2 regions of the Mesorhizobium sp. C395A genome follow, and region 1 is predicted to be linked to the other one. Evidence: predicted binding sites of a transcription regulator. Region 1 holds the regulator's gene; the other holds the start of a gene.
The links. The regulator LexA, encoded in region 1, represses DNA repair genes until DNA is damaged. The targets are predictions, from matches to a motif close to TGTTCNNNNTGTGTTCNG.
Positions count from the first base shown of each region.

Region 1 (3,916 bases):
GACACCTGGCTGCCGCGCTGGCTGCCGTCGCGAGGACTTTCCAGTTCAAGCCCGTAGGCGCCGCATCTGGCTTCGACGAGCTGGATAAACAGGTCGGTCAGCGCGATGCTTTTTCTGCGCACCGCCGCCATATCGACGTCGTTCCAGATATCGAGCGCGCCCTTGAGCGCCCGCATCGACAGCACCGGCTGCGTTCCGCACAGGAAGCGGCGAATGCCGCTGCCGACGGCAAAGCCCTGCTCGAAGGCAAAGGGCCGCGCATGGCCCCACCAGCCGCTGAGCGGCTGGTGGGCATCGTCATGGTGGCGCTCGGCCGCGTAGATGAAGGCTGGCGAGCCCGGGCCGCCATTGAGGTATTTGTAGGTGCAGCCGACGGCGAAATCGGCATTGGCACGGTCAAGTTCGACCGGCAAGGCGCCGGCCGTGTGGCAGAGATCCCAGATGATCAGCGCGCCGGCGTCATGTGCCTTGCGCGTCAGCGCCGCCATGTCGCGCAACTGGCCGGATTTGTAGTTGACGTGGTTGACCAGGATGACGGCAACGCTGTCGTCGATCAGCTCCTCGATTGCGGCCGCGTCGACGCCCTCCAGCCGCAGCCGCGTTCCCGGCCGGGTCGAGGCGACGCCTTCGGCCATGTAGAGGTCGGTCGGGAAACTGTCGCCCTCGGCAACGATGACCGACCGATCCGGCCGCATGCCGAGCGCTGCGTGCAGCAGCTTGTAGATGTTGATCGAGGTTGTGTCGCAGACCACCGTCTGCCCATCAGCCGCGCCGATCAGTCGCCCGAGCTGATCTCCGAGTTCCACCGGCATGTTGAACCAGCCGGCGGTGTTCCAGGCGCGAATGAGATCGTGCGCCCATTCCTGCGTGGCGGCCTGCTGCAGTTCGCTGAAGACGACCGCTGACGCGGCGCCCAGGGAATTGCCGTCGAGATAAATCACGCCTTGCGGCAAGACAAAGCGTTCGCGCATGGAGCGCAGCGGATCGGCGGCATCCATTGCTTCGATTGTAGCGAGATCGGGTGTCGTGCTCATGATCCGGCGCCCCTCCATGGACAAACGCGCGCGGCGGAGCCTGCCGCCCAAACATGCCGGCGATCTTGAGTGGTCGCCCTTGAACTGTCAAACATTATATATAATTCACCCATTGAAAGGCTTTGATATATAATGATCCGCCGAGCATTTATGTCTGATGGATCACGATGCTGGATGACGAGCAGACCTCGAAGACGGAAGTGGCCTATCGGCTGCTCAGGCGCGATATTCTTGCGACCCGGCTGGCGCCTGCCGCGCCGTTGAAGCTGAGCACGCTGCGCAACACCTACGGCATCGGCTGGACGCCGTTGCGCGAGGCGCTGTCGCGGCTGGAGGCGGAACGGCTTGTGACCGCCATCAGCAACCGCGGGTTTGCGGTCGCTCCCGTCTCTCGGGCGGAGCTCGAGGATTTGGCGCGTGCGCGGCTGGTGGTCGAACTGCCCCTGCTGGTGGAATCGGTCGAGAAGGGCGACCGTGAGTGGGAAGACGCGGTCGTTGCCGCCCACTATCGTCTCTCACGGTGCGGGTCTGTTCTCGACGATCCATCGGATGATGCGGTCGACGCGTGGTACGAAAAACACGATGCCTTCCATGCGGCCCTGCTCAGTGCCGCGACATCCAGCTGGCTGCTGCGCTTCAATGCGACGATTTCCGACCAATTGCATCGCCATCACCGCTTTCTGGGTCTGGCCCCGACGCTGCGCGCCGCCGCCGGCCGCACGGATGGACACCGGAAGGCCGTGGCGGCCCTGCGCGACGCCGTGGCGATCGAACACCATACCGCCCTGATGGAAGCGGCCCTCGATCGCGACGTCGAACGTGCGAAAACTCTGATGACCGCTCACATCGGCTACACGCTGCAGGTCTATGCCCAGAGTGAACCCGGCGCGGATGCTGCGCAGCCCCGTCCGAAAAGGAAGCGGCGGTCGTAGCCGACGCGCAGGGCACTTTGGCTTCGTTTCACCCGTTGCCGGCAAATGGGCGCAGGCGGGGCTCGCAGCGCCGAACGTTACGCTGAACAAAACGTCAACACATTCATTAAACTTTAAAAGGTTGCGGAACACAACTGGAACAGATAGTGTTTGTTCTGGGTTTGTTTTTTCCGATTCTGGTTGCAGAACCCCTGGGGGCCGCGATGCTGACGCGCAAACAACATGAGCTTCTGATGTTCATCCATGAACGCCTGAAGGAGAGCGGAATCCCGCCGTCCTTCGATGAGATGAAGGAAGCGCTCGACCTCGCCTCCAAGTCCGGCATCCACCGCCTGATCACGGCGCTTGAGGAGCGCGGTTTCATTCGCCGGCTGCCGAACCGGGCGCGCGCGCTGGAAGTGCTGCGGCTGCCCGACTCGATCGCACCAGGCCTCAACGCGGCGAGGAAGTTTTCGCCGAGCGTCATTCAGGGCAGTCTTGGTCAAGCCGGCCAAGGGCAAGGCGGCCAAGGACAAGGCGGGATGGGCCAAGGCGGTCTCGGCCGCCAGATCAAGGCGGGCTCGCCGTCGCGTTCGATGTCTGCCGGCAATGACGATGCCGTTTCCGCGATTTCAATCCCGGTGATGGGACGCATCGCCGCCGGCGTGCCGATCGACGCCATCCAGCATCAGACCCATTCGATCTCGGTGCCGCCCGACATGATCATGGGCGGTGAACACTACGCACTCGAGGTCAAGGGCGATTCGATGATTGAGGCCGGCATTTTCGATGGCGACACGGTCATCATCCGCAATGCCGACACGGCCAGCCCCGGCGAGATCGTAGTGGCGTTGGTCGACGATGAGGAAGCGACCCTGAAACGCTTCCGCCGCAAGGGGGCCTCGATCGCCCTGGAAGCCGCCAACCCGGCCTACGAGACCCGCATTTTTGGGCCGGACAGGGTGAAGGTGCAGGGCAAGCTTGTCGGATTGATCCGGCGCTACTGAGCCGGCTTGGGTTTGTACTTTTCACGCTGGTTGTAGGGCGGCAGGCCGCGCGCTTCGCGGGAGAAGCGGCGTTGCTCGTGCCAGGGGCGATACGGCTTGTCGACGGCGAAGCGGATGGTTGGCGCTGCCGCTGCCGATTGCGGATCGAAGAAGACAGCGGCGCTGCCGTCGCGGGCGAGCTGCTTCTTCGTCACGACCAGCACCAGCGGGTCGCGGCACGGATTGTAGGCCGTGGCGTCATCGATGACGATCAGGCTAGCGAAGGCACAGGCCGGCCGCGCCGTCTTGCGGTCTTTGGCAAGGGCTACAATGGCTCCGGAAGGGTGTCGGGCGATACAGAGATCGCCCATGCAATAGAAGGGCGACCCGGGCGGCAGATCGAGCGGATCGAGATCGAACCGCGTATCTGTTGCCTCGAAAATCTCGGGCGGGATAATGGTTTCGGCCCGCAGCGCCCGTTTCCAATTGTCCGTGGTGAATTCGTTGGAGCGTTCGCGGTTGAGGGCGAGTTCGCCGCCACCTATCGGCATGGCCACCAGATGTGCGTCCTCGGATATGAGCACGTCGGGCGTAAGCACCTGCGGCACCGTCAACAGGCCGGCCAGCGCGAAAGGCACGGCCGCCAGCCTGAGCCAGGTGGTGGCCATGGTGGCGATGACGAGGGCGACCGCCACCAACAGCACCGAGCGGATGGAGATCAGCCCGACGGCGTCGACCGGCGAGCGCTCGGAAATCCAGGCCGATATAGCGATCATCGCCATCAGTCCCTTGCCCATCACATAGAGGAGCGGCCCGTCGGCGCCGAACGGCATCGCCAGTGCGCTGAGCACGGCAAAGGGCATGACGATCAACGAAACAATCGGCATCACGGCCAGATTGGCGATCAGGCTGAGCGGCGACACACGCTGAAAATGCCAGATGGCGAACAGCAAGGTTGCACTGCCGGCGATGATCGAGGTCATGG
Region 1 is NZ_CP100473.1:1,620,767-1,624,682, reverse strand. It holds gene kynU (kynureninase) at 1-1,034, opposite strand, end outside; gene NLY37_RS08090 (GntR family transcriptional regulator) at 1,202-1,966, shown strand; gene lexA (transcriptional repressor LexA) at 2,170-2,952, shown strand; gene NLY37_RS08080 (ComEC/Rec2 family competence protein) at 2,946-3,916, opposite strand, start outside.

Region 2 (3,916 bases), 3.2 Mb from region 1:
AGGAGACCGATAAGCCTGGTCTGCAATTTTCGCTGTGGTGTTGCCCAGTCTTTCAGCAGAAAACCCGCATCGGAGTTCTTTTCCAGCAATGCAAAAGCCGCAGACAGTCCGATCAGGTCGACCAAGGTCCTGCGCATTGAGTGGCGGGAGATTAAATGCGCCAGTCCCGGCGCCACTTCGCACCAACGATTGGCCAGTGCCCGCCGTATCGCTATTTCAGTATCAGGCGACATCCTGCCGAGGCCAACTCCGGTACCCAGGATGCGCCCGTCCGCCCAGCCATTGCCGCCGTGAAGCCGATAACTGCCAAGAGCCCGCCCAATCCTCACGGTTCCGCCGATCATATGGGCGGCACGAGCCATATAACCATCGGCACATATCTTTATTTCGTCCGGATCGGATGGACGCATGATTTCAAGCGGAGCTCGACGAAACATCATCCCCGATGTGGTTGACCAAAACCAACCCACGGTACCCCGATCAATAAATAATAATGTCGGGTCAGCTTCGGTGTCGACATGCAGGTAGCCGCTCATTTTCGGCATCGATCGCGGGTCATTCAGGTGGAATACGGGATGACCGCCCGCAAGCAGGTTGCCGGCCGTATCTATCACCACCTCATCGGAGCTCGACATTGCCGCGATACGGGTGTGGCTGAGATGCGCTCTCACATGGCATTCTATGAAGTCAGGATGCCAAGCATCGTCACCGTCAAGAAACGAGATCAGGGGCCCGGCTGTCGCGTCAAGCCCGGTCATCATTGTTGCCAACTGCCCGCCATTTTGCAGTCGGGGCAGAAAGCGGAAACGACTGTCGCCAAGCTGGGACAGACACTCTTCAATCCTTCGGCGGGAACCGTCAGTCGAAAAATCATCGACCACCACGCACTCGAACGCAGTGTACGTCTGCGCCGCTACGGATCGGATCGCAGTGTCGATGAATGCCTCTTGATTGAAACAGCCTACGCAAACGGATACGGTTGGTAGCGCGATGTGAGAACCAGCCCCGCTTGGGACGATGTTTTCTTTCAAGAGGCGCTTCTCCGTACACCAGATTTGATCGCCTGAGATATTCCGTCGATCAACTGGCGATGTTTCTTTGCCAAATTTCTCTCTGTCGAAGCGAGTTTTGCCCCGCACTCAAGATCGCAATTGCCGCATGTTGACCCTACAGCACGGGTATCGCCCTCCTACCAAATTCGAGATTGTCAGAGCCATGCTGCGTCATGGCCACAAGCTCAGAAAAGGGCACCCTTCCGCGAAGTCGCAACCTGCTCTTCAGGCCAGTATGCTGTCGAACGATCCGTTCATATCCTATTCGGGAATGTCCGGTACGCCGCTCGGATTAGCAAGTCATATGCCTTTTCTTCCACGCGGCCACCGCGCCTGGTTTCTCATCTCGCCAACCTGGTCCATCGAAAACAGTGCTAGCGTCAAAACCATCCGGACCTATGCCGTTCTGCATAGACTCAAGAACCCCCGTCACGCGCTAATCTTCCTATCCAACACTCAGTCAGAGGCTGATCTGTTGAACCAGTCCGGCGAGGCCGCCGTCCTGCACAACAAGACGTCAACAACCTCCGAACACATATTCAGGCCTCTCGATGACGTCCCTGTAGAATTTGATGCAATCTACAATGCGCAGCTGGCTCCGTGGAAGCGCCATGACTTGTCGCTTGGCATCCAGCGTTGCGCATTTGTCTTCTATCGAGATTCAAGCGGATCCTCCACGACGGAGTCGGAAAGAGCGCGAATAAATCGGCATAGGGAGCTCGCGCCGCATCACGTCTTTATCAACGAGTTTGACGGCACCGGCAAGCCGGTCCGATTGGCACCGGCTCAGGTGAACACGCATCTAAATCGTGCAGCCGTGGGAATCTGTCTCTCTCACCTGGAAGGACCAATGTTCGCCAGCACGGAATATCTTCTCGCGGGCCTTCCAGTGGTCACGACGCCGAACCATGGCGGCCGAGACCTTTATCTGGATGACGACTATTCGCTCACAGTTCCACCCGATCCTCGATCCATCGCGGAGGCTGTCTTAGCGCTGAAGGAGCGACGAATTCCCCGGGATTACATTCGTTCGCAAACTTTGAAACGAATCGAACGAGACCGCGGGCGGTTCATAGACCTTGTAAACGAGATTTTTCTGGAGAGCGGCTCTTCGCGCCGGATCGCCATGCCTTGGCCTTTCCGATATCCTGTCATGGAGTGGCTTCCACCGCAGGTCGCGATCGATCGATCGCTTTCAGGTTCGGTCGATGCCTTCATCACCGCTTAGAAGCAACACCCTCAGATTGCCGAAGGGCCTAGTCGCCCTTGTTAAACGCGGTCGAGGAGGCGGAGCAGCCGTTCCATTTTGCTTAACCATCTTCCGTTTTTGCAACCGGCACAGCGCGCTGCAACCACCACGAATGCATGTTCCTGTAATGTTCTTGCCTTGGCCTAAAATCTATGGTTGTCTTGTCCTGACGTCGCTCGCGGTCTGAACCACAAGGCCGAGGCGAGCCGGTATCCGGGGGCAGAGCAAGATGGTGGCGCGGGTTCGCACGGTGGCTTTCCAGGGCATCGAGGCCGTGCCGGTCGATGTCCAGGTGATGATCGCGCCGGGCAAGGTCGGCATGCAGATCGTCGGGCTGGCCGACAAGGCGGTGGCCGAAAGCCGCGAGCGCGTGCAGGCGGCACTGCATGCGTCGGGGCTGTCGATGCCGTCGAAGAAGGTGACGGTCAACCTGGCGCCTGCCGATCTTCCCAAGGAAGGCAGCCATTACGATCTGCCGATCGCGCTCGGCCTGATGGCTGCACTCGGCGCCATTCCGGGCGACATGCTGGCCTCCTATGTCGTGCTCGGAGAATTGTCGCTCGACGGCACCATTGCCACGGTCGCCGGTGCGCTGCCGGCGGCGATCGGCGCCAATGCCGAGGGAAAAGGCCTGATCTGCCCGTTCGGCTGCGGGCCGGAAGCGGCCTGGGCGGGCAAGGATTTCGACATATTGGCGCCGCGCAGCCTGATTGCCATCGCCAATCATTTTCGCGGCACGCAGGTGCTGTCGCGGCCCGAGCCCGGCATCCATGTCTCGGCCCGCGACCTGCCCGACCTTTCCGACATCAAGGGCCAGGAAAGCGCCAAGCGGGCGCTGGAAGTGGCGGCGGCCGGCGGCCACAATCTGTTGATGGTCGGGCCTCCCGGCTCGGGAAAATCGATGCTGGCGCAGAGGCTGCCTTCAATTCTGCCACCACTGGCGCCCAAGGAACTTCTTGAAGTCTCGATGATCGCCTCGGTGGCCGGCGAGCTCGGCGAAGGCAAGCTCACCGACCGGCGGCCGTTCCGCGCACCGCACCATTCGGCTTCGATGGCGGCAATGGTCGGCGGCGGCATCAGGGCGCGGCCGGGCGAAGTATCGCTTGCCCATAACGGCGTCCTGTTCCTCGACGAGTTTCCCGAATTCACGCCGCAGACCTTGGATGCGCTGCGCCAGCCGCTGGAGACCGGCGACTGCATGATCGCGCGCGCCAACCACCGCGTCACCTATCCAGCGCGCATCCAGCTGGTGGCGGCGATGAACCCGTGCCGTTGCGGCATGGCCGGCGAGCCCGGCTATCGCTGCCTGCGCGGCGAGCGCTGCCGCACCGACTACCAGGCGCGCATCTCCGGCCCGCTGCTCGACCGCATCGATCTCAGGATCGAAGTGCCGGCGGTCTCGGCCGCCGACCTGATCCGGCCCGACCGGGCGGAGAAAAGTGCCGCCGTCGCCCAGCGCGTCGCGCGCGCCCGCACCATCCAGCGCGAACGTTTCGAGCGGCTGGGCGTCACCAGCGCCACCACCAACGCCCATTGCTCGCCTTCTGTCATCGAGGACATCGCCGCGCCGGACGCAGCCGGCCTGTCGCTGCTGAAAGACGCCAGCGAGAAACTC
Region 2 is NZ_CP100473.1:4,843,493-4,847,408, reverse strand. It holds gene NLY37_RS23625 (glycosyltransferase family 2 protein) at 1-1,031, opposite strand, end outside; gene NLY37_RS23620 (glycosyltransferase) at 1,216-2,280, shown strand; gene NLY37_RS23615 (YifB family Mg chelatase-like AAA ATPase) at 2,531-3,916, shown strand, end outside.
Region 2: NLY37_RS23615 (YifB family Mg chelatase-like AAA ATPase) is a predicted target of LexA. The motif match lies at 2,419-2,436, and genes of this name have one in related genera.